Regions from separate parts of the Methylobacterium indicum genome, predicted to be linked through region 1. Evidence: predicted binding sites of a transcription regulator. Region 1 holds the regulator's gene; each other region holds the start of a gene.
What was found. The regulator PhoB, encoded in region 1, activates phosphate uptake and scavenging genes when phosphate is short. The targets are predictions, from matches to a motif close to TGTCATNNANCTGTCAT.
Positions count from the first base shown of each region.

Region 2: phnF (phosphonate metabolism transcriptional regulator PhnF) is a predicted target of PhoB. The motif match lies at 2,970-2,986, and genes of this name have one in related genera.
Region 3: miv_RS08640 (esterase-like activity of phytase family protein) is a predicted target of PhoB. The motif match lies at 3,032-3,048, and genes of this name have one in related genera.
Region 4: miv_RS08610 (inorganic phosphate transporter) is a predicted target of PhoB. The motif match lies at 2,241-2,257, and genes of this name have one in related genera.

Region 1 covers NZ_AP024145.1:220,300-225,962, forward strand. Annotated here, with positions in the region: gene lpdA (dihydrolipoyl dehydrogenase) at 1-238, shown strand, start outside; gene miv_RS01100 (hypothetical protein) at 382-654, opposite strand; gene miv_RS01105 (hypothetical protein) at 1,191-2,231, shown strand; gene phoB (phosphate regulon transcriptional regulator PhoB) at 2,317-3,018, opposite strand; gene phoU (phosphate signaling complex protein PhoU) at 3,087-3,824, opposite strand; gene pstB (phosphate ABC transporter ATP-binding protein PstB) at 3,905-4,717, opposite strand; gene pstA (phosphate ABC transporter permease PstA) at 4,836-5,663, opposite strand, start outside.
Region 2 covers NZ_AP024145.1:5,334,795-5,340,457, forward strand. Annotated here, with positions in the region: gene miv_RS24725 (aspartate/glutamate racemase family protein) at 1-319, shown strand, start outside; gene miv_RS24730 (amino acid ABC transporter permease) at 338-997, shown strand; gene miv_RS24735 (amino acid ABC transporter ATP-binding protein) at 1,039-1,809, shown strand; gene miv_RS24740 (hypothetical protein) at 1,826-2,056, opposite strand; gene phnF (phosphonate metabolism transcriptional regulator PhnF) at 2,218-2,967, opposite strand; gene phnG (phosphonate C-P lyase system protein PhnG) at 3,128-3,541, shown strand; gene phnH (phosphonate C-P lyase system protein PhnH) at 3,541-4,128, shown strand; gene miv_RS24760 (carbon-phosphorus lyase complex subunit) at 4,132-5,256, shown strand; gene miv_RS24765 (alpha-D-ribose 1-methylphosphonate 5-phosphate C-P-lyase PhnJ) at 5,253-5,663, shown strand, end outside.
Region 3 covers NZ_AP024145.1:1,846,704-1,852,366, forward strand. Annotated here, with positions in the region: gene miv_RS08625 (sensor histidine kinase) at 1-1,998, opposite strand, end outside; partial or broken gene miv_RS08630 (Rdx family protein) at 2,111-2,443, opposite strand; gene crcB (fluoride efflux transporter CrcB) at 2,518-2,889, opposite strand; gene miv_RS08640 (esterase-like activity of phytase family protein) at 3,093-5,624, shown strand.
Region 4 covers NZ_AP024145.1:1,840,686-1,846,348, reverse strand. Annotated here, with positions in the region: gene miv_RS08625 (sensor histidine kinase) at 1-203, shown strand, start outside; gene miv_RS08620 (CHASE3 domain-containing protein) at 295-1,623, shown strand; gene miv_RS08615 (GcrA family cell cycle regulator) at 1,690-1,992, opposite strand; gene miv_RS08610 (inorganic phosphate transporter) at 2,306-4,021, shown strand; gene miv_RS08605 (NAD-dependent epimerase/dehydratase family protein) at 4,119-5,132, shown strand; gene miv_RS08600 (DUF3237 domain-containing protein) at 5,403-5,663, opposite strand, start outside.

The sequences.
Region 1 (5,663 bases):
GACGCTCGGCGCCGAGGACGGCTTCGTGCGGGTGACGGCGCGGGCCGACAACCACCTCATCCTCGGCATCCAGGCGGTGGGGGCCGGCGTCTCGGAACTGGCGGCGGGGTTCGGCCTGGCGCTGGAAATGGGCGCGCGGCTGGAGGACGTGGCCGGCACGATCCACGCCCACCCGACCCTCGGCGAGGCCTTTCACGAGGCGAACTTGCGGGCGCTCGGCGAGGCGCTGCACATCTGAAAGGCGGTCCCGCCGGACGGAGACGTCCGGCGGGACCCCGCGACGCCCATCGCGAGGGCGCGGGCGTCAGACAGGCTCCGTCGGTTCGCGAGCCGGGTGACCGGCTTCCTGAACGATCGCGGCTTGCCGTCCTCGACGGATCGTCAGCGGCGGTTCGGCTTCACGTCGGCACGCTTCATGGCGATGTCGTCCGTGCACCGAAGAAAAGCATTGTAAGTCTTACTCGATACTCTGCGCTTGATCCAGCTGTTTCGGCCGTTGTGACGCGTCTGGATCCCGACCGATTCCGCACATGTCTCACGCTCGGCACTCGACTGCGCCGATGCCGGCCGCACGGCAAGACCGAGCATCGAAGCGACGATCTCTCCGGCCAGCAGGAAAGCCGAGATCATCACGATGTTTCTGATCTTTTCCATGGAAATCATTCCCTCCCGACACTAAAATCCTAACGTCATGTCTGCCGATCAACAACTATAAATGCGTGACATGCAGAGCGCTGGCGCCACTGACCCAAGGATGGGGTCGTCCGAGGGACGGCGCAGGTCGACCACACCGACGCCTTCGCGCCGGGGCGGCGCGAGCGGGGATGTCGAGATCGGCGTCAGGCTTGGGCCCGGCGCTCGGGGCGGGGGCGCGGATCCGTCGCCACGATGCATCCACCTCTGGGCGAAGCCTGATACGGGGCGAACGTCCGGGCGCCCGAAGAAGCGGTGCTAGATCTGAGACCGTCCCCCGGTGCTACCGACCGTGCGGAGATCCCCCATGCGCGGACCGATCGCATCGGGGGTGAACGGCACAGCGCCAGTCCGGGCCCGATGCACCGGACGCCCCGCTTAATCCCGCACGGCCCAAAGGTCTGACAGGCGTTGCATTTTTATGGCAGCCATGTCGGCCGGCATCGTCTCTAACCGGACGCATCGGAGCACTGCACATCTGGGGCCCTCGCGCGACCATGACGGGAATCATCGAGCCGATCCGATGCCTGTCGGCCGCGGCGGGCGTCCTGATGCTCGTCCTCTCCACTCCGGCGCCCGCGCGGGCTGCGCCGAGCGGCAAGTTCGGAACGGAGGGCAAGCCCGGGACGGAAGACCGATCCGGATCGGACCGGGACGGCGCGCGCGAGGCCGGCAAGGACGAGGGCCGGCAGGCAGGGACGTCCGGCAAGACGGGCGACGGCAAGGACGTCGATACCGAGCACCTGTTCGGCTTCACGGAGGGCGCCGATGCCGGCGAGAAGGGCGAGCAGGAAGCGGTGGTCGACACCGTCTCGCGCATCGGCAAGCGCCGGGACGGCCCCGGCCGGGCGGCCTACCGGGTGCTCGACACGCGGCTCGCCTATCAGTTCAACCCCATCGACAGGCTGAGCCTCGAACTCAGCGCGTTCGGCACGTTGCGGCGGCAGCGCAACGTCGCGGATCTGGACGACAAGTCCTACGGCACTTTCGACGGTGCCTCCCTGGAGGTGAAGTACCAGTTCCTGAAGGGCTCGGCGGAGCAGCCGCTCGGTCTCGCCCTGGAGGTGCGCCCGCGCTTCACCCGCGTCCTGCCGGTCGAAGGGCGCGGCGCCGACATCGTCGACGTCGAGAGCCTGCTCCAGCTGGACGTCCAGGTGGTGCCCGACACGCTCTGGTACGGCAGCAACATCAGCATCGAGCCCGCGGCAGGGCGCGAGCGGGGCGGCCGCGGCTATCGCTCCTCGACCTTCCTGTGGTCGAACGCCCTCGTGGGGCGTGTGGGGAAAAATACCTATCTCGGTCCGGAGGTCCGCTACCTGCGCGGCTACGAGGGGACCTTCCTGAACCGGCTGGAGAGCGAGGCGCTCACGGTCGGTCCCGCCCTGCACCACCGGTTCACCGAGAAGGTCTGGCTCACCGTGGCCTATGCGGGCCAGGTCTGGGGCCGCGATACCGATCCGGCCCTCGCCGGCCGCGCCCTCGGGCTGAACCAGTTCGAGCGGCACAACCTGCGGGTCAAGTTCGGCATGGAGTTCTGAGACGACGGCGTTCATCGTCATCGGCCCGATCCCGGGCCGGGACCGCCGCCATGCCTCGCCCGGGAGCCGCACCCGGAGACCGGTCTCACGGCTCGGGCGCGAACATCTCGTCGAAGGAGTAGCCGGAGCCGCGCACGGTGCGGATCGGATCGGCGTCGCGGCCGCGGTTGATCGCCTTGCGCAGGCGGCCGATATGCACGTCGACGGTGCGCTCGTCGATGTAGACGTCGTGGCCCCAGACGCCGTCGAGGAGTTGCTCGCGGGAGAAGACCCGGCCCGGGCTCTGCATCAGGAATTCGAGCAGCTTGAACTCGGTCGGGCCGAGATGCAGCTCGCGGCCGTCGCGGCGCACGCGGTGGCTGACCCGGTCGAGCTCGATGTCGCCGGCGATCAGGAGATCGGCGACGTGGGCGGGCTTCGACCGCCGCAGGAGCGCGCGCACCCGGGCCAGGAGTTCCGGCACCGAGAACGGCTTGACGATGTAGTCGTCGGCGCCGGTGGCGAGGCCCCGCACCCGGTCGCCCTCCTCGCCACGGGCCGTCAGCATGATCACCGGCAGCCGTTCGGTCTCGCGGCGCGCGCGGATGCGCCGGCACAGTTCGATGCCCGACAGCCCGGGCATCATCCAGTCGAGGAGGACGAGGTCGGGGATCTGCTCGCGCAGGCGGATATCCGCCTCGTCGCCACGGGCGACGGCGTCGACCTCGAAGCCCTCGGCCTCGAGGTTGTAGCGAAGGAGGAGGGTCAGGGCCTCCTCGTCCTCGACGATCAGGATGCGGGTACTCATCGGGGGCACTTCAGGGACGCCGCCGCCCGAGACGGCCACCCGGCATCGCGGCCGGGCGGGCCGACCGGTCAGGCTTTGGTCGGGGACTGGGGCGAGGATTGAGGATCGACGGTGGCGAAGCTCGACCCGTCGTTCTTCGGCCGGTCGGTGGTCAGGGTCTCGCCGGTGGCGAGATAGTGGATGGTCTCGGCGATGTTGGTGGTGTGGTCGCCGATGCGCTCGACGTTCTTGGCGCAGAACAGGAGGTGCGTGCAGAACGTGATGTTGCGCGGATCCTCCATCATGTAGGTCAGGAGCTCGCGGAACAGCGAAGTGTAGAGCGCGTCGATGCCGCCGTCCCGGGCCCAGACGTCGAGGGCCGCCACGGTGTCCTGGGTGGCGTAGGCGTCGAGCACGTCCTTGAGCTGGCCCTGGACCAGCTCGTTCATGTGCTCCACCCCGACGACGATCTTCTGGAGCTGGACCTGGTCGGCGATCGCGACGACGCGCTTGGCGACGTTCTTGGCCAGATCCCCGATGCGCTCGAGGTCGCCCGAGACGCGGATCGCCGAGATCGTCTCGCGCAGGTCGATCGCCATCGGCTGGCGCTTGGCGATCAGGAGGATCGCCTTCTCCTCGATCTCGCGCTGCAGCCCGTCGAGGCGCTGGTCGGCGGTGATCACCGCCTGGGCGAGGGCGGTATCGCGGCGCAGGAGCGCCAGGCCCGAATCGGCCACCATCTTCTCGGCGATGCCGCCCATCTCGGCGATGCTGCGCCGCAGGTTCTGCAATTCCTGGTCGTAGGACGTGACGATGTGGTTCGACATGAGGTGAGACCCCCCGGAATGAGGCGGAGCGTAAGGGCGCGGGCCGGCCCGGCGGAAGGCGGGCCGGCCCCGGGAGCGGCTCAGCCGAACCGGCCGGTGATGTAGTCCTGGGTCTGGCGCTTCGACGGGTTCATGAACAGCCGGTTGGTCGGCCCGAACTCGATCAGCTCGCCGAGATACATGAAGGCGGTGAACTGCGAGATGCGCGCCGCCTGCTGCATGTTGTGGGTGACGATGGCGATGGTGAACTCGCCCCGCAGCTGCTCGATCAATTCCTCGATGCGGCCGGTCGAGATCGGGTCGAGGGCCGAGGTCGGCTCGTCGAACAGGATCACCTCCGGGCGCTGCGCCACCGTGCGGGCGATGCAGAGGCGCTGCTGCTGGCCGCCCGACAGGCCCATGCCGGACTGCTTGAGCTTGTCCTTCACCTCGTCCCACAGGGCGCCCTTGCGCAGGGCTTCCTCGACGCGGACGTCGAGGTCGGCCTTGCCGAGGCGCTCGTAGAGCCGGATGCCGAACGCGATGTTGTCGTAGATCGACATCGGGAACGGGGTCGGCTTCTGAAAGACCATGCCGACCCGGGCGCGCAGCTCGTTGAGGTCGATCGAGGGATCCAGGATGTTGCGGCCGTCGAGCAGGATCTGCCCTTCCGCGCGCTGCTCGGGATACAGGCTGTAGATCCGGTTGAAGGTGCGCAGCAACGTCGACTTGCCGCAGCCCGACGGCCCGATCAGCGCCGTGACCTGGCGGTCGAGGAAGTTGAGGTTGATGTTCTTCAACCCCTTGAAGTCGCCGTAGTAGAAGTTGAGGTCCTTGACGGCGAGGCGGACCGGGGCGGACTCGTCGGCCGTGCTCTGGCCCACGACCGGCGCGGCGGTGGCGGTGGCGCTCATCGGTGTGTCTCCGGGCAGGAGCATTTTTCGACGAAAATCGTCGAAAGAAATGCGGCAAATTCAGATGAGGAGAGCAGCACCCGGTCGCCGAGCGATCGGGTGCTGCCGGAGATGCGGATCAGCGCCCCTTCGGGCCGCTCAGGACGAGGCGGGCCACGATCGACAGGCCCAGGATGGTGATGGTGATGAGGAGCGCGCCGGCCCAGGCCAGCTGGCGCCAGTTCTCGTAGGGCGAGAGCGCGAACTGGTAGATCATGACGGGCAGGTTCGCGACGCCGCCCATCAGGTTCGGGCTGAACCAGGAATTGTTGTTGAGCGCGGTGAAGAGCAGCGGCGCGGTCTCGCCGGCGATGCGGGCGAGCGCCAGCAGCACGCCGGTGACGATGCCCGATTGCGCGGCCCGCCAGGTGACGGAGCGGATCACGATCGAGAGCGGCGCGCCGAGCGCCGCGCCGGCCTCGCGCAGGGTGCCGGGCACGAGCCGCAGCATGTCCTCGGTGGTGCGCACGATCACCGGGGTGGCGATGATGGCGAGCGCCACCGCGCCGGCCCAGCCCGAATACCCGCCCATCGGCCGCACCATCAGGGTGTAGACGAACAGGCCGATCAGGATCGAGGGCGCCGAGAGCAGGATGTCGTTGAGGAAGCGGATCACGTTGGCGAGGTGCGAGGCCCGGCCGTACTCGGCGAGGTAGGTCCCGGCGAGCACGCCGATCGGGGTCGCCACCACGATACCGAGGGCGGTCATCACCAGGCTGCCGAGGATCGCGTTGGCGATGCCGCCGCCCTCGGTGCCGGGGCCCGGGGTGACGTTGGTGAACAGGGCCGGCGAGAAGCCCTGCACGCCCTGGACGATCAGCATCAGGAGGATCGAGCCGAGCACGATCGCGCCGAGCGCGGTCGCGACGGTGCAGCCGACGACCAGGACCTTGTCGGCGGTGCGGCG
Region 2 (5,663 bases), 1.4 Mb from region 1:
CGACGCGCTCACGCCGGCCCATTTCGTCGAGGTGGGGGCCGATCCCGCCACGCCGGTCGTCGGCCTGCCGGCGAACGGGGCGCTGCGCGGCCTGATCGAGCGGGAGGCGGCCTACGACGCGGCCGCCCTCGCCCGCGACGTCCTGGAGGCCGCGGGCGCCCTGATCGCGCGGGGCGACATCGGCGCCGTCGTGATGGAATGCACCAACCTTCCGCCGTTCTCGCGCGCCGTCGCCGACGCGTTCGGCGTTCCCGTCTTCGACGTCGTCACCCTGGGCCGCTGGTTTCACTCGGGCCTCACGCAGACAAGATACCAGTAGAGCGGACCGGAGCAGACGATGAATTACGAGTGGGACTTTTCGTTCCTGCTGCAATACAAGGGGCTGATCGCGATCGGCGCCCTCTACACGATCGGGTTCACCATCGTCACGGCGATCGCCGGCTTCGTCGTCGGCGGCCTGATCGCCGTCGCGCGCCTGGCCAACGCCAGGGTGGTGACCATCCCGCTCCTGGCCTTCATCGAGATCTTCCGATGCACGCCCGTGCTCGTGCAGCTGGTCTGGATCTACTACGCCCTCCCGATCGTGATCGGCGTCGAGCTCAAGCCCGCGACGGCGGCGTTCATCGCCCTGACGCTCTACGGCGCGTCGTTCTTCGCCGAGATCATCCGCGGCGGCATCGCCTCGATCGACACCGGCCAGTGGGATGCCGGGCGGGCCCTCGGCATGCGCCGGGCGGCGCTGATGCGGCGCGTCGTCCTGCCCCAGGCGCTCAAGCGGATGATCCCGCCCCTCGTCAACCAGGTCGTCCTCCAGCTGAAGAACACCTCGCTCCTGTCCGTGCTCGCCGTTCCCGATCTGCTCTACCAGGGACAGCTCATCACCTCGGCGACGTACAAGCCCCTCGAAGTCTACACGATGATCGCGATCATCTACTTCATCATCCTGTTCCCGCTCACGACCCTCGCCCACGGCCTCGAGCGCAGGCTCGCCCGGTGAGCACGAGGAGGGACCCCATGACGACGGAAGCGGTGCGGGCCATGCCGGAGACGACGATGATCGCGGTCGAGCACGTCAGGAAGTCGTTCGGCCCCGTGCCGGTGCTCAAGGACATCTCCCTGAGCGTGCCGAAGGGCGGGGTGCTCTCGCTCATCGGACCGAGCGGTTCGGGCAAGTCGACCCTGCTGCGCTGCCTGAACCTCCTCACCATCCCGTGCGAGGGCACGATCCGCATCGGGTCGCACGCGATGCGCTTCGGCAGCGATCACAGGATGCCGCGGGACCGGGACCTCGCCGCCTTCCGCTCGACGGTCGGCATGGTGTTTCAGAACTTCAACCTGTTTCCCCACATGTCGGTCGTTCGGAACGTCATGGAGGGGCCGGTCACGGTGCTCGGCCAGGGGCGGGACGAGGCCCGGGACCTCGCCGTCGGGCTCCTCGACAAGGTCGGCCTGCGCGAGAAGGCCGACGCCTATCCCGACCGGCTCTCCGGCGGGCAGAAGCAGCGGGTCGCCATCGCGCGGGCGCTGGCGATGAAGCCGGAGGTGATGCTGTTCGACGAGGCGACCTCGGCGCTCGATCCCGAGCTCGTCGGGGAGGTGCTGAACGTCGTCCGCCAGCTGGCATCGGAGGGCATGACGATGGTGCTCGTCACGCACGAGATCGCCTTCGCGCGCGACGTCGCCGATACCTGCGTGTTCATGCGCGACGGCTTCGTGGTCGAGGAAGGGCCGGCCCGGCAGGTCATCGAGGATCCGCAGCAGGCCGCGACGAAGGCCTTCCTCAGCCATTTCCACAAGGCGGCGGTGTGACGCCGCCGCGTCGCGGTCAGCGCTGCATGTTGCGCAGCCGGCAATAGCCGCCCATGTCCTGGTAGCCCGCCGGGCAGCGCCGCACGCAGGCGCCGGCCGCGAATTTCAGCGGCGGCCGGCAGACCTGGCCCCGGCCGAGCTGGCGGCGCTGGTACTGGTAGTCCTGGGCCGGCCCGGCTTGCGCGGGCGTGAGCGGCAGGAGGCCGGCGACGAGGAACAGGGCGGCGCAGATCGGGCGGGTGGGCATCGGGGAACTCCGGCGCGAGGCGCCGGGGTAACTGCCGCGGGGCCAGGAAGTTCGGTGGAAAGCGGGGCGCGGGACATCCCTTCTTCCCGCCCGCGAGGAGAGGAGACCGTCCGCGCCGTTGCCGGTCGCCGCATTCCGCGGGGAGACGGGAGTGACCGCCCCTACCCCTCCACCACCAGCTCCACCCGGTCCGCCGCGAACAGGCTGCGGGTCGCCTGGATCGGCACGCCCATTGCGTCGACGTTGACGCTCGACAGCACGATCAGGACCCTCCCGGGCGCGAGGTCGAGGCGGGCCGCTTCGTCGGCCGCGGCCGGGCGGGCGGTGATGCGGGTCGACAGGCGGGTGTAGTCGGCGATGCCGAATTCCGCATAGGCCCGGGTGAGCGAGCCGAGCGCCGCGTAGGCCTGAGCGAATTCCGCGAAGCGCGGCAGCGGCAGGCAGGTGCGGGCGGTCGAGAGCGGCGTGCCGTCGGCCCGATGGATCGTCAGCAATTCGAGCATCGGGTCCCCGGCGGCGATGCCGAGCGCCTCCGCGGTGGCCGGATCGGCCGGCACGCTCTCAGCCGACAGAAGATCGCCCCAGGCCTCGCGGCCGGCCTGGCTGACGATCTCCGAGAAGCGGGTGCGCCGGCCGATCGGGTAGGCGAGGCGCGGCGTCTCGACGAAGGTGCCGCGCCCCTGCGTCGCCCGCACGAGCCCGCGCTCGGCGAGCGCCGCCAGCGCCCGGCGCACGGTGTGCCGGTTGACCCCGAATCGCGCCGCGAGCGCGGCTTCCGTCGGCAGCTGCGCACCCGCCGCGAGGCGCCCGGCCTCGATGTCGGCGGAGAGGCCGTCCGCGATCTGGCGCCAGGCCGCCAACCCCTCACCGCGCGCCAGCACCGTCACGGTGCCGTCGCCGCCCGCGCTCATACCGTCATCCAAGTTTCATTTGCTCCCCGATTGTCGGTTGTCTATATCATTAGACAACAGCGAGGCCGCTCGCCAGCGTGGAAGCCAGCAGGCAATCCCGATGCCCGACCATACCCCACCTTCCGGCGAAACGCCCGATCTCGCCGCGCGCCGTGCCGTGATGGCGCTCTGCGGCGAGGCCCGCGCGGAGGAGCTGCGCGACGCCCTGGCGGCCCTCGGTGCGGCCGACGATCCCGAGGATCTGCGCCCGCCCGAGACCGGCCTGGTGATGACCCGCGGCCGCATCGGCGGCGACGGGCGCCCGTTCAACCTCGGCGAGGCGACGGTGACCCGAGCGGCGGTGCGCCTGCCCGGCGGCGAGACCGGCTTCGCCTATCATCTCGGCCGCGACCGGGCGAAGGCGCGGCTCGCCGCGACCCTCGACGCCCTGTGGCAGGTGCGGGCGCGGCGCGGGGCGGTCGAGGCGGCCCTTGCGCCCGTCGCCTCCCGCCGTGCCGCGGAGCGCGCCGCGGAGGCGCGCCGGATCGCGGCGACGCGGGTGAACTTCTTCACCATGGCCCGAGGAGAGGATTGATGCTCGCCCGCGGCTTCACCGACCCCGTCCACGACGCCCAGGGCGTCTTCCGCTCCGTCATGGACGCGCTGGCGCGTCCCGGTACGATCCAGGCCCTCGCCACCGGCCTTACGCCCCCGGCGCCGCTGACGCCGGAACTCGCGGCCCTCGCCCTGGCGCTCGCCGATGCCGACGCACCGCTCTGGCTCGATGCCGGCCTTGCGCAAAACCCGGCAGTGTCCGCGTTCCTGCGCTTCCATACCGGCGCCCGCATTACCGACGATCCGGCCGAGGCCGCCTTCGCGCTCGTCTCCGATGCCGTCGCCTGCCCGGATTTTTCGGCCTTCGCGCAGGGCATGCCGGCCTATCCCGACCGCTCCGCCACCCTGGTGCTCGCCGTCTCCGCCCTCTCGGGCGACGAGGGCTGGCATCTCGACGGGCCGGGCATCCGCGAGAGCGCCCGCCTCTCGGCCGCGCCGCTGCCGGCGGACATGCCCGCGCGGCTCGCCCGCAACCATGCCGGCTTCCCGCAGGGGATCGACCTGATCCTGGCGGCCCCCGGCCGCCTCGCCGCGCTGCCGCGCTCCACCCGCGTCCAGGAGGGCTGACCCATGTACGTGGCCGTGAAGGGCGGCGAGGCCGCCATCGCCAACGCGCACCGGCTGCTGGCCGAGACCCGCCGGGGCGACACGAACGTCCCCGAACTCTCGGTGGCGCAGATCCGCGAGCAGATGGCGCTTCTCGTCGACCGGGTGATGACCGAGGGCTCGCTGCACGATCCCGACCTCGCGGCGCTCGCCCTCAAGCAGGCCCGCGGCGACCTGATCGAGGCGGTGTTTCTGGTGCGGGCCTACCGCACCACCCTGCCCCGCTTCGGCGCCTCCGAGCCGGTCGAGACCGGCGCCATGAGCCTCCGCCGCCGTATCTCCGCCACCTACAAGGACCTGCCCGGCGGCCAGGTGCTCGGCCCCACCTTCGATTACACCCACCGCCTCATCGACTTCGCGCTCGCCGCCGAGGGCGAGGCGCCGGTGGCCGCCGAAGCCGAGCCCCTGGCGGATGCCGCCCACGCGCCGCGGGTCACCGACCTTCTGGGCCGGGACGGCCTGATCGAGCCCTCCGCCCCCGACGACGGCTCGGCCCCGGGCGACCTCACCCGCGAACCGCTCGACTTCCCGGCCGACCGGGCGCTCCGCCTCCAGGCCCTGGCGCGGGGCGACGAGGGCTTCGTGCTCGCGCTCGGCTACTCGACGCAGCGCGGCTACGGCCGCACCCACCCCTTCGTCGGCGAGATCCGGGTCGGGACGGTCGCGGTCGAGTTCGTGCCGGAGGAGCTGGGATTCGCGGTGCCTCTGGGCGAGATCGACCTCACCGAGTGCCAGATGGTCAACCAGTTCCACGGCAGCGCCGAGGTGCCGCCCCAGTTCACCCGCGGCTACGGCCTCGCCTTCGGCCAGAGCGAGCGCAAGGCGATGGCGATGGCGCTGGTCGACCGGGCCTTGCGGGCCGAGGAGCTCGGCGAGCCGGTCGGCGCCCCGGCGCAGGACCAGGAATTCGTGCTGGCGCATTGCGACGCGCTTCAGGCGACCGGCTTCGTCGAGCACCTGAAGCTGCCCCACTACGTCGATTTCCAGGCCGAGCTTGAGCTGGTGCGGCGCCTGCGCGCCGAGCACGCCGCCCGGCATGCGGCGCTCAAGGCCGGGACCAAAACCGAGATGAAGGAGGCCGCGGAATGAACGCCGAGACCGGCTACAACTTCGCCTATCTCGACGAGGGCACCAAGCGGATGATCCGCCGGGCGATCCTCAAGGCGATCGCGATCCCCGGCTACCAGGTGCCCTTCGCCTCCCGCGAGATGCCGATGCCCTATGGCTGGGGTACGGGCGGCGTGCAGGTCACCGCCGCGATCCTGGGCAAGAGCGACGTGCTCAAGGTCATCGACCAGGGCTCGGACGACACGACGAACGCGGTCTCGATCCGCGCCTTCTTCGCCCGCACGGCGGATGTGGCCGTGACCACCCGCACCCGCGACGCGACGGTGATCCAGACCCGCCACCGCATCCCCGAAGCCCCGCTCCACGAGGGGCAGGTGCTGGTCTACCAGGTGCCGATCCCCGAGCCCCTGCGCTTCCTCGAGCCGCGG
Region 3 (5,663 bases), 1.6 Mb from region 1:
GAAGGCGGCCTTCGCCGCGTCGGCGGATGCTCCCCGGATGCCGCGCAGGCTCTGCATCGCGATCGACTGCACGGTGGCGAGCGTGTTCTTCACCCGGTGATTCAGCTCGTGCACCAGGAGGCGCAGGTGCTCCTCGGCTCGCTTGCGCTCGGTCACCTCCTGGTGGATGCCGATCACCCGGCGCGGCCGGCCGCCGGCATCGCGCTGGACGATCGCCTGGGCGCTGACCCAGCGGGTGCCGTTGCCGTGCGGCGTCTCCGCCTCGGGCCGGATCCGGAACTCGGTCCGGTACGGAGCTTCCTCGGCCAGAAGGGCGGACAGCGCCGCCTCGATGCGGGCCCGGTCCTCCGGATGCACCGCACGGGTCCAGCCCTCGTGCGAGAGCGGGGCCTGGCCGAAGATCTCGGCCGAGCGGGCCGAGAGGCGGTGCTGCCCGGTCGCGAGGTCGATCTCCCAGGTGCCGAGCCGCCCGGCGGCCAGCGCCAGCCGCAGGCGCTCCTCGCCCTCGCGCAGGGCGAGCTCCGCCCCCTTGGCCTCGGTGATGTCGACGTTGCAGCCGGTATAGCCGAGGAAGCGGCCGTGGTCGTCGAGGCGCGCCACGCCCTCGCACAGGATCCAGCGTGTCGCCCCGTGCCGGTCGATCACCCGGGTCGCGTGCCGGAACGGCGTGCGGGCCGTGAAGGCCCGGACGAACGCCTCCTCGAAGCCGGCGAGATCGTCCGGGTGCAGGATCTCGCGCCAGCGTCCCCGCGTCAGCGCCTCGACCGAGCGACCGAACTGGTACTCGTAATGCATGTTGGCGAAGACGATTTCGCCCTCGGCGTCGGTCATCCAGATCAGGGCCGGGGCGGAATCGGCCATGTGGCGGAAGCGCGCCTCGCTCTCGCGCAGGGCGACGAGGCTGCGGCTCTGCTCGGCCAGCGCCTGGTCGCGCTCGGCGATGCGCCGGCGCAGGCTCTGCGAGGCGTCGGCCAGCACGTCGGCGAGCTGGCGGATCTCGCGGATCGGGGTCGAGACCCGGGGCACCGGATGGCCGGCGGCCAGCGCCCCGCCGGCCGTGGCGAGCTGGCGCAAGGGCCCGGCGACCCGCGTCCAGAGCCGCACCGCCAGGAACGAGGAGGCGGCCAGCGCCAGGAGCCCGAACCCGCCGAAGGCGAGGATCCAGTGGCGCAACGGCGCCTCGACCCGCTCCCGCAGGATGCTGGCGCCGACGGCCCAGCCCGTGGCCCGGACCGGGGTCTCGACGTAGAGCACCGGCTGCCGGCGCCGGTCGACGCCCTCCCAGATGCCGTCGGCGGCCGTCGGGCGCCCGCGCAAGGCGGCCAGCATCGGCTGGCCCGCCAGGGCCGCGTGATCCTCCGAGCGGGCGAGCAGGAGGCCCGCGCGGTCGACGATGCCGGTGGTCCAGCCCGGGGCGAGGTCCTGGACCAGGATCTGGCGCAGCCGCTCCACCGGCACGGTGACGCTGAGCACGTAGGCCGGCGCTCCATCGACCATCACCGGCACCGCCACGTCGAAGGTCGGTGGCCGCCCGGGGGCGCCCATCCTGACGCCGCCGACCACCGGCCGGCGCGTCGCCAGGACCTCGGCATCCTCCTTGTGCGGGTCCTGCGGGACCGGCGCGCCGGGCGCCAGCGCAGTGTTGAGGAGCTGCGTCCCGTCCGGCCGGCGCAGGGACAGGTCGAGCCCCGTCGTCTCCCGCACCGCCCGGGCCTGCATCTCGAAGCCGTCGAGCCCGCTCTTGCGCAGGCGCGGCGAGGCCGCGAGGGTCTGGAGCACCGAGACCAGCCCGGCCATGTCCCGGTCGATGGTGAGCGCGATGCCGCGCACGCTCTCGCGCGCGTCCTGCTCGAAGCGGACCCGGTCCAGGGCGGCGTAGCGGCCGAGCAGGATCGCGGTGAACAGCAGCCCCGGCCCGATCAGGGCGATCACGAAGGCGACAAGGTAGACCTGTGTCGACAGCCCGTCCCGGCGCAGGGCCTTCAGGCGGCGGATCATGGCATCGGCCCGGCGGCGCCCGGGCGGCGCGGAAGGCTCAAGGTGTCGTGCCCTGCTGTCGACCCGTCGTATCGACCTCGCTGGCCGTGCCGACGCTCGCCTGGTCGACATTGGCCCGGTCGATATGGCCGAGGTCGCGGCCGGGGTCGATCCGGTCGCGTACCCGCTGCTTGAGGGCCTTGATGTCGGGAAATCCCCCGTCGCGCTTGCGCTCCCAGATCAGGGCGTCGTCGCAGGTGATCGCGAAGGCGCCGCCGCTCCCGGGAATCAGCGCCACCTCACCGACCGCATCCCGGAAGGTCGAGAGCAGTTCCTGTGCCATCCAGCCGGCCCGCAGCAGCCAGTTGCATTGCGTGCAATAGGTGATGGCGATGCGGGGTTTTGCGGCCTGTGGGCCTGGGGTCTCTTGGCTCGGGGCCTGTCGGCTCGGGGCTGTGTCGCTCATCTCGTGCAAGACTCCGCCCCCGATACCCCCGGTTGTCAACCGGGTCTCCGCGCCGCGCGATCCGGCCGACGAGCTCACGCGAGCTGGCGCAGCACCAGGAGGCTCACCGCCACGCCCGCGATGCCGGCCGCGACCGACACCGCGACGTAGGCCAGGGCCGCCCCGTGGGCGCCGCGCTCCCAGAGCAGGAAGGCCTCGAGCGAGAAGGTCGAGAAGGTGGTGAAGCCGCCGAGTACGCCGGTGGTAAGGAAGAGGCGCAGCGCCTGCGGTCCTCCGCCCCGGGCGGCGAACCAGCCGGTGAGCACTCCCATCATGATCGAGCCGACGACGTTGATGACCATCGTCCCGAACGGGAAGCCGCTGCCCGCCCGCGCCGCCCACAGGTTGACGCCGTGGCGCAACGCCCCGCCGAGGCCGGCACCGAGAAAGACCACCAGGTAGCTCATCGCCGCGACGCCTCCGTCGATTCCGCGCGGCTTCTGCCATGCTCCGCCGCCGAGGGCGAGAGGCCGGACGGGCGGGGCTCGCCCGCGCGACTGCGGCCCGCTGGCCGCACAAGGTTCCATTCGGTGCGAAACCGCCACACTTCGTCACGCGAGTGTCACGCAACCGCCCCATCGCTGCCGCAACGTGATCCCGGGGGCGAATCGTGACCACCATCTCCATCCGTGCCGCCGTCGCGGCGGGCGGCCTTCTGGCGAGCGCGGGGCTCGCGCAGGCCCAGTCGCTCGACGTGCGGGTGCCGAACCTGCAGCGCACCGACGATCCGGTCTCGGTCGCGGCCGGCGGCACCGTGGTGGTCAACCAGGGCCTTCAGGGCGTCGGCCGGCTGCCGGCCACCACCCGCGACTTCCTCGGCGATTCCCTGGGCTCGTTCTCCTCGCTCGCCGTCGATCTCGCGACCTGGCGGCGCAGCGGCGACACCTACACGGGCACGCTCTACACGCTGCCCGACCGCGGCTACAACAATCCCGACGGCGGGCTGTTCAGCGACTATGCGGGGCGGCTCAACCGCTTCACCCTGAGCTTCACGCCCTATACGGGCACGGCCCTGCCGCAGGCCACGACCTCGCAGCGCCAGGTCACCCTGATGCCGGACGGCGGCATCGTGCTCACCGATGCCAAGGGCCAGCGCTTCAGCGGCCTCGACCCGGCCGCCGGTACCACCACGCAGTTCGGCGCCGTCCTGCCCTCCGCCGCCACCGGCCCGAGCGCCGGGCGCATCAGCCTCGACGCCGAGGGGCTGGCGCGCCGCCTCGACGGCTCGTTCTATGTCAGCGACGAGTACGGCCCGAACGTCTACTACTTCAACCGCAGCGGGCAGCTGCAGGGCGTGCTCGGCATCCCGGCGGCGCTCCAGCCGGTGACGAACGGCCAGCCCAACTTCAACTCGGTGAGCCCGCCCGATACGGGCCGGCGCAACAACCAGGGCCTCGAGGCCCTGGCGCTGACCCCGGACGGGCGCGGCCTCGTCACCATCCTGCAGAGCGCGACGCTCCAGGATTCGGGTTCGAGCCAGCAGCAGCGGGCCAATACCCGCATCCTCTACTACGACATCTCCGGCACCCCGACCCCGGCGGCGCCGAGCCGCGAATACGTGCTGCAGCTGCCGGTCTACCAGCAGAACGGCAATGGCGGCGCGCCGAACCGCACCGCGGCCCAGAGCGAGATGGTGGCGCTCAACGACACCCAGTTCCTGGTGCTGTCGCGGGATTCGAACGGGCTCGGCACCGGCAACACCACGCCGATCGTCTACAAGAGCGTCCTCTTCGTCGACACGGCCGGGGCCACCAACATCGCCGGCAGCCCCTATGACGGCACGACGCCGATCTCCCCGAACGGGACCCTGCGGGCCGGCCTGACGCCGGTGAAGACCACGGAGGTCGTCGACATCCTCAACCCGGTGCAGCTCAACCGCTTCGGGATGAACCTCACCACGAACCCGGCGACCCAGACCACCCTGCCGGAGAAGATCGAGGCGATGGGCCTCGTGCCGGTGCTGAGCGAGCGGGCGCCCCGCGACTACTTCCTGCTCGTCGGCAACGACAACGACTTCCTGACCCGCCAGGGCGTCATCAACGGCCAGCCCTACGATGCCGGCATCAACAACGACAACATCCTGCTCGCCTACCGGCTGACCCTGCCGACCTATGTCGACCCGCTCTCGCTCGCGGTGATGAAGGAGACGGCGCCGACGGTGCTGCAGGGCTTGGGGGCCGGCGCGATCACCGCCGCGTCCTCGGCGACGCGCAGCGTCCAGGATCACCTCTCGGCCCTGCGCCGCGGAGCCAACCTGCCGGCGGGCGCCGGCCAAAGCGCCGGCCAAAGCGCCTGGGGCACGGCCGGCCCGGCGCTCTGGATCGGTGGCGACGTCGTGTTCGCCGACCAGCCGCGCAACGGCGGCCTCGGCCTCGACCGCACCATCGCGCAGGGCTCGGCCGGCCTCGACCTGCCGCTCACCGGCCCGTGGCGGGCCGGCCTCGCGGTCGGCGGGGGCGGCGGGTCGCTGTCGCGGCCGCAAGGAGCCTACCAGCAAGGCTTCAGGCAGGAGCAGAGCGCCTTCACGGTCGCGGCCTATGGCGGCTATTACGGCCCGAGCTTCTACGCGCAGGGCATCGTCGGCGGCGCCCCGATCGTCGACTTCTCGGGCTTGCGCCGCCCGGCCGCCTACGGGCTCACCGCCGAGGGCCGGACCTCCGGTTCCGCGCTGGCGCTCGACGGCGAGGCCGGCCTCGTCTTCGACCACGCCGCGTTTCGGCTGATGCCCTTCGCGGGCCTGAGCCATTACTCGGCCCGGATCGACAGCTTCACCGAGCAGGGCGCGGCCGGCAACAACGTGGGGTATGGCGGCCTCACCGTGCTCCAGACCACCGCCCGCTTCGGCGCCGAGGTGGCCTATTACGGGTTTCCCGGCATCGTCCCCTCGGTGCGGGTGGCCTACAATGCCGGCCTCGGCCCGCAGCAGAGCGCCGGGCTCTTCCGTCTCGCCAGCGTCCAGAACCCGATGGCGACCGCGACCGCGGCGGTACCGTTCCTGCAAGCCGACTATGTCACCGCCGGCGCCGGCCTCCAGGGCAGCCTGACCGAGCGCCTCGGCTGGCGGGTGGATTACCAGGCGGCGATCGGCACCCGGGCCGGGGTCGCGCACGGGGTGACGGCAGGGCTCCGGTACCAGTTCTGAGGGGTGGGGCGGGCGCTCGGGAACGGGTGCCCGCCACTC
Region 4 (5,663 bases), 1.6 Mb from region 1:
TCGAGCGCAGCCTCGCCCGCGAGCTCGACGGCACGGTGGACCTGAGCTTCCCGCGCGAGGGCGTGACCTGCACCATCGTGGCGCCGCTCTCCGACCCGACGCCGCCGCTCGCCGCGCCGGCGGCGGGCCCGGCCGGACCGGATGCGGCGCAGCCGGAGAGCGGGGGCGGCGAGATGCCGGCCCCGGCGCGGGCCCGGAGGTAGGCCGGCCGGTCGATTGCGGCCGGCGCCGGTCTCCCCATATCGGTCGGAGCCGAGGGCCCGTCCCGCGCCCGGCGCCGGACCCGCCCCGCCGATGACGCCAGACGCGCCCCCCTCCCCCGCCCCGGCCCGCCCGCGCGTCCTGCCGCGGGTCGGTCCGGTGCGCAGCCGGGCCGGGATGACCTTCGTGGGGGCGGTGCTGCTGCTGCTCGTCGGCTCGGCGAACGGGCTGCTGCTCGCCTGGCAGAGCACCGTGCAGCACCGCATCACCCACACGTTGTCGATCGACCGCGCCCTGATGCAGGTGCTGGCCGACCTTCTCGACAGCGAGACCGGGCAGCGCGGCTACCTGCTGACCGGCGACGCGGCCTTCCTGGTCCCCTACACCCAGGGCCTCGGCCGGGTGGCCGCCGAGATGCCCCGGCTCGCGGCGGAACTGCGCGGCAACACCGAGCAGGAGACCCGGCTCGCCGCCCTGCGCCCCGCCATCGACCGCAAGTTCGCCGAACTCGACCGCACGATCGCCCTCGACCGCGCGGGCGATCGCACCGGCGCGCTCGCCCTGGTCCGGGCCGGCGAGGGCAAGGCCGAGATGGACGAGATCCGTCGGATCGTCGAGACGATGAGGAGCCGGGAGGACGAGCTGCTGATCGGCTACCAGCGGCACGCCCACCAGATCGAGACCTGGGTCGGCCTCGGCAGCGTCGTGTCGGTCGGGATCATGGCGCTCCTGGCGGTGCTGGCCCTGCGCGAGGCGGCGCGGCGGGCGGCCCTGTCGCGCTTCCTGCCGGCGGAGCTGGCGCCGCTCCTGGAGCACGGCGGCAGCATGGAGCAGGGCGGCGGCCTGCGCCTCGGCGAGCGGCGGCACGCCGGCATCGCCTTCGTCGACATGCGCGGCTCGACCACCATCGCCGAGCGGGCCGACCCCGAGACGGTGGCGATCCTGATCACGGGCTTTCGCCGCTGCGTCGTCCAGGCCGCCCGGGAGACCGGCGGCATGATCGACAAGTTTATGGGCGACGGCGCGCTGGTGGTGTTCGGGGTGCCGGAGGTCCGGGCGGACGCCGCGGCGGGCGCCCTCGCCTTCGCGGAGCGGCTGGAGGCCCTGGTCGAGGCCTGGAATGCCGGCTCGACCCACGACCCGGTGCGGATCGGCATCGGGGTGCATTGCGGCGAGGTGTTCGTCGGCGTGGTCGGCGACGACGACCGGCTCGAATTCACCGTGCTCGGCGACGCGGTCAACGTCGCGGCTCGGCTGGAGCAGGCGACCAAGACCTTCGGGGTCACCACGCTGGTATCGCAGGCGGCCCTCGACGCGGCGCGGCCGGGAGAAGGCCCGCACGGCGCCGCATGGCGCGAGGTCAGCCGGACGGCGTTGCGCGGGCGCCGCGAGGGCTTCCCGATCTACGGCCGCGCAGCGTGAGCGCCGCCCCCGCGGGCGCCCGACGAAAACAGGCGCCGGACGGGTAGCGGAGCCGGCCGGCCTCTGCTATCGCAGCCGCCCCGGACGGGTCGGCTCGAAGACGATCCGGCGGTGGAAGGCGCACCAGCTCTTTCCGTCCTGCACCGGCGCGCCGCAACAGACCGCTCGGTCGTTGGGTTCGCCGATGATGAATTTGCACACGAAGGCGCCCGATTGGGCGAAGGGAACCCGGAGGCTCGGGGAGGGCTCCTCGACGGCGTCTGCGGTCACGATATGCGACATGCGCACGAGCTGGTTCATCGGGTACTGACTCGCTGGCCTTCCGTCACCCTCGACCAGAAGGGCATCGGGCCGGTTCGTTGAAGGCAACGGCCTCGCCGCCCGTGAAGGCGCCGGACTCGTTGCCCGTGGGGAGCCGCGCCTCCATGACCCGTGCGCACACGCATCGCAGCGGCAGCGGTGATCCGTTGAATTTGGGGTTGCGTTTTGCAGAACGCAAGCCCCTTAGGCATTTACACATGGTTTTCGCACGTCCGGCCGCCTCCGCGGCGGTCCGCGGCGACAACCGACCTTGCCGTCGACTTGACCCGGCGTCGATGTGGCCCGCCGACTTGCCGCGTCATCGACTTGCCATCCGGGCGCCCTATTCCTTGAGGGGCAGCCCCGCCGGAGCGAGTCCCTCATGTCCGACGCCGCCCTCGCCCGACGCCCCGCCGGGGCGGCGCCCGGTCCCGCCGGCCCGGGATCTGGAGAGGAACCCCGCACGGGGCCCCGCTTCGGCCACCGCATCCACCCGGCCGCCACGGTCGGGTTCCTGGCGGTGCTGGCCGCGGGGCTCGCCTATGCGGGCTACAACCTCGTCGCCGACATGCGGCAGGCCGGCCAGCCGCCGCTCGCCGTCGGGGCCTTCGCGCTGCTGGGCCTCGCCCTGCTGATCGCGCTGGCCTTCGAGTTCGTGAACGGCTTCCACGACACCGCCAACGCGGTGGCGACCGTGATCTACACCCACTCGATGCCGCCGCTCGCGGCGGTGATCTGGTCGGGCGCGTTCAACTTCCTCGGCGTGATGGCCTCGACCGGTGCGGTGGCCTACAGCGTCGTGACCCTGCTGCCGGTGGAGCTGATCCTCCAGGTCGGCTCGGGGGCCGGCTACGCGATGATCTTCGCGCTCCTCGTCGCGGCGATCGTCTGGAACCTCGGCACCTGGGCGCTCGGCCTGCCGAACTCCTCCTCGCACGCCCTGATCGGCTCGGTGATCGGCGTCGGCCTCGCCAACCAGCTGATGGCCCCCGACCACGCCGCCTCGGGCGTCGCCTGGGGCCAGGCGCTCGGCGTGCTCGAATCGCTCCTGTTCAGCCCCCTCGTCGGGTTCGTCTGCGCCGCGGGGCTGCTGTTCCTGCTCAAGCGCGTGGTGCGCCGGCCCGAGCTCTACCGGGCGCCGGAGGGCGAGGCGCCGCCCCCGCTCTGGATCCGCGGCCTCCTGATCCTGACCTGCACCGGCGTGTCCTTCGCCCATGGCGGCAACGACGGCCAGAAGGGCATGGGCCTGATCATGCTGATCCTGATCGGCGCCGCCCCGACCGCCTACGCGCTCAACCGCACCATGCCGGATTCGAGCACGCCGGCCTTCGTGCAGGGCTCGCAGGGCGCGAGCCGGGTGTTTCGCGCCCATGCGGGCGGGACTCATGCCGGCGGGACTCACGCCGGCGGGACTCACGCCGGCGGGACGGCGGTGCCCGACGCGGCCGGCGCCCGCGCCAAGGTCGGCGAGGCCCTGAAGGCGAAGGCGCCGGCCGAGGCCCTCGCCGCTCCCGAGGTCCAGGCGGCGCTCGCCGCCCTGTCCGACGACATCGCCGCCCAGGTGCAGAATTACGGCGCCATCCGGCACGTCCCCGCCGAGGCGACCCAGAACCTGCGCGCCGACATGTACCTCGCGGGCGACGCGGTGCGCCTGCTCACCGGCGAGCACTCGCCCTTCACCGGTGACGAGACGCGGACGCTCCAGGAGTACCGCCGCACCCTCGACGACGGCACCCGCTACATCCCGACCTGGGTGAAGGTGGTGGTCGCCCTGGCCCTCGGCCTCGGCACAATGGTGGGCTGGAAGCGGATCGTCGTCACGGTCGGCGAACGCATCGGCAAGCAGCACCTCACCTACGCGCAGGGCGCGTCCGCCGAGGCGGTGGCCGCCGGCACGATCGGGCTCGCCGAGGCCTACGGTCTTCCGGTCTCGACCACCCACATCCTGTCGAGCGGCGTCGCCGGCACGATGTGGGCCAACGGCACCGGCCTGCAGATGGCGACGGTGCGCAACCTGGCGCTCGCCTGGATCATGACGCTGCCGGCGGCGATCACGCTCGCCGGCGGGCTGTACTGGGCGCTGCGGCAGGTGTTCTGAAGGCGCGGGTTCCGAGACGGGCCGGGCTGGCAACCCGCCCCGCGCCGGTGTAACCGCCCCGGGCGGGCGCGTGTCCGGCCCGCGCCAGGGACCCGCCATGCGCTTCCTCGTGACAGGCACGGCCGGCTTCATCGGCTTCCACCTCGCCCATCGCCTGCTCGAGGCCGGCCACGAGGTCGTGGGGGTCGACGGGCTGACCGACTACTACGACGTCGCCCTGAAGCGGGCCCGGCTGGCGCGGCTCGAGGCCCTGCCGGGCTTCGCGTCGCACGAATTCCTGCTGGAGGAGCCCGGCGCCTTCATGGCCCTGATGGGCGAGGCGCGGCCGGACGTGGTGGTGCACCTCGCGGCGCAGGCCGGGGTCCGCTACAGCCTGGAGCACCCGGAGGCCTATGTCGCCGGCAACGTCGTGGGCACCTTCCAGGTGCTGGAGGGCTGCCGGGCGCATCCGGTGCGCCACCTCCTCTTCGCCTCGACCTCCTCGGCCTATGGCGGCAACCCGACGGTGCCGTTCCGCGAGACCGACCGGGCGGTGTGGCCGCTCACCATCTACGCCGCCTCGAAGCTCGCCGGCGAGGCGATGGCGCATTCCTACGCCCACCTGTGGAAGATCCCCACCACCGCGTTCCGGTTCTTCACCGTCTACGGGCCGTGGGGCCGGCCCGACATGGCGTTGTTCCTGTTCACCCGGAAGATCCTGGCCGGCGAGCTGATCGAGGTCTACGACCACGGCCGCGCCGTGCGGGACTTCACCTATATCGACGACCTCGTCGAGAGCATCAGTCGGCTGATCGACCTGCCGCCTCCCCCGCCGGGCGCCGACCCGGTCTCGCCCGCCGACACCCTGAGCCCGGTCGCGCCGTTCCGGATGGTCAATATCGGCGGGGGCCGTCCGGTGAGCGTCGCGGCGATGCTCGACGCGCTCGAAGCCGCGCTCGGCGTGCGGGCGGTGCGCCACCTGCGCGACCTGCCGCCCGGCGACGTCGAGCGCACCGAGGCCAGCCCCGACCTCCTGCGCGACCTCGTCGGCTACGTGCCCTCGACCCCGCTGGATTCCGGCATCCCGGCCTTCGTCGCCTGGTACCGCGCGCATTACGGCATCGGTTGCTGAGGTCCGATCCCGTCGCGCATCAGCACCGACGCCCGTTCGGGCTTGCCCTGCGCCTTCGAACGGGTCCGTTCGAAGATGAGGCGGCATGATTCCAGGGTTTGCCGGTACCGGCGTCCGTCATTGGCGCATGGATGCGCAGCATGGCAGACCCGCCACGGCAGGGGCGCCTTCATCACGGTCGAGATGGATCGGCCACCTTTCGAAAACGCCCGGTCGCCGTCATCGCCCGCCGTGATGGCGTCGGCGTAGCGGGCGTTTCGCGAGGCACCCTCACAGCACGGCGTAGACGTCGTAGTTCGGCCCTTCCGGCCGCCGCTGTCCCACCCCGACGGCGATCGTCCGGTCGAGCCAGGCGAGATCCGGGGCGCCGGTCTCGAAACGCAGAGCCGTGCGAAAGTAGTAGTCCTCGGGGTCCACCGCCTCGCCGCGGCCGAGCCGGGCCAGCACCTCCGGCGGGCCGGCGCGCAGGCCCGTATACCGGCAGTAGACGAGGCCGCCCGTCGTCGTCCGGAGCGTCAGGCGCACGTCGAG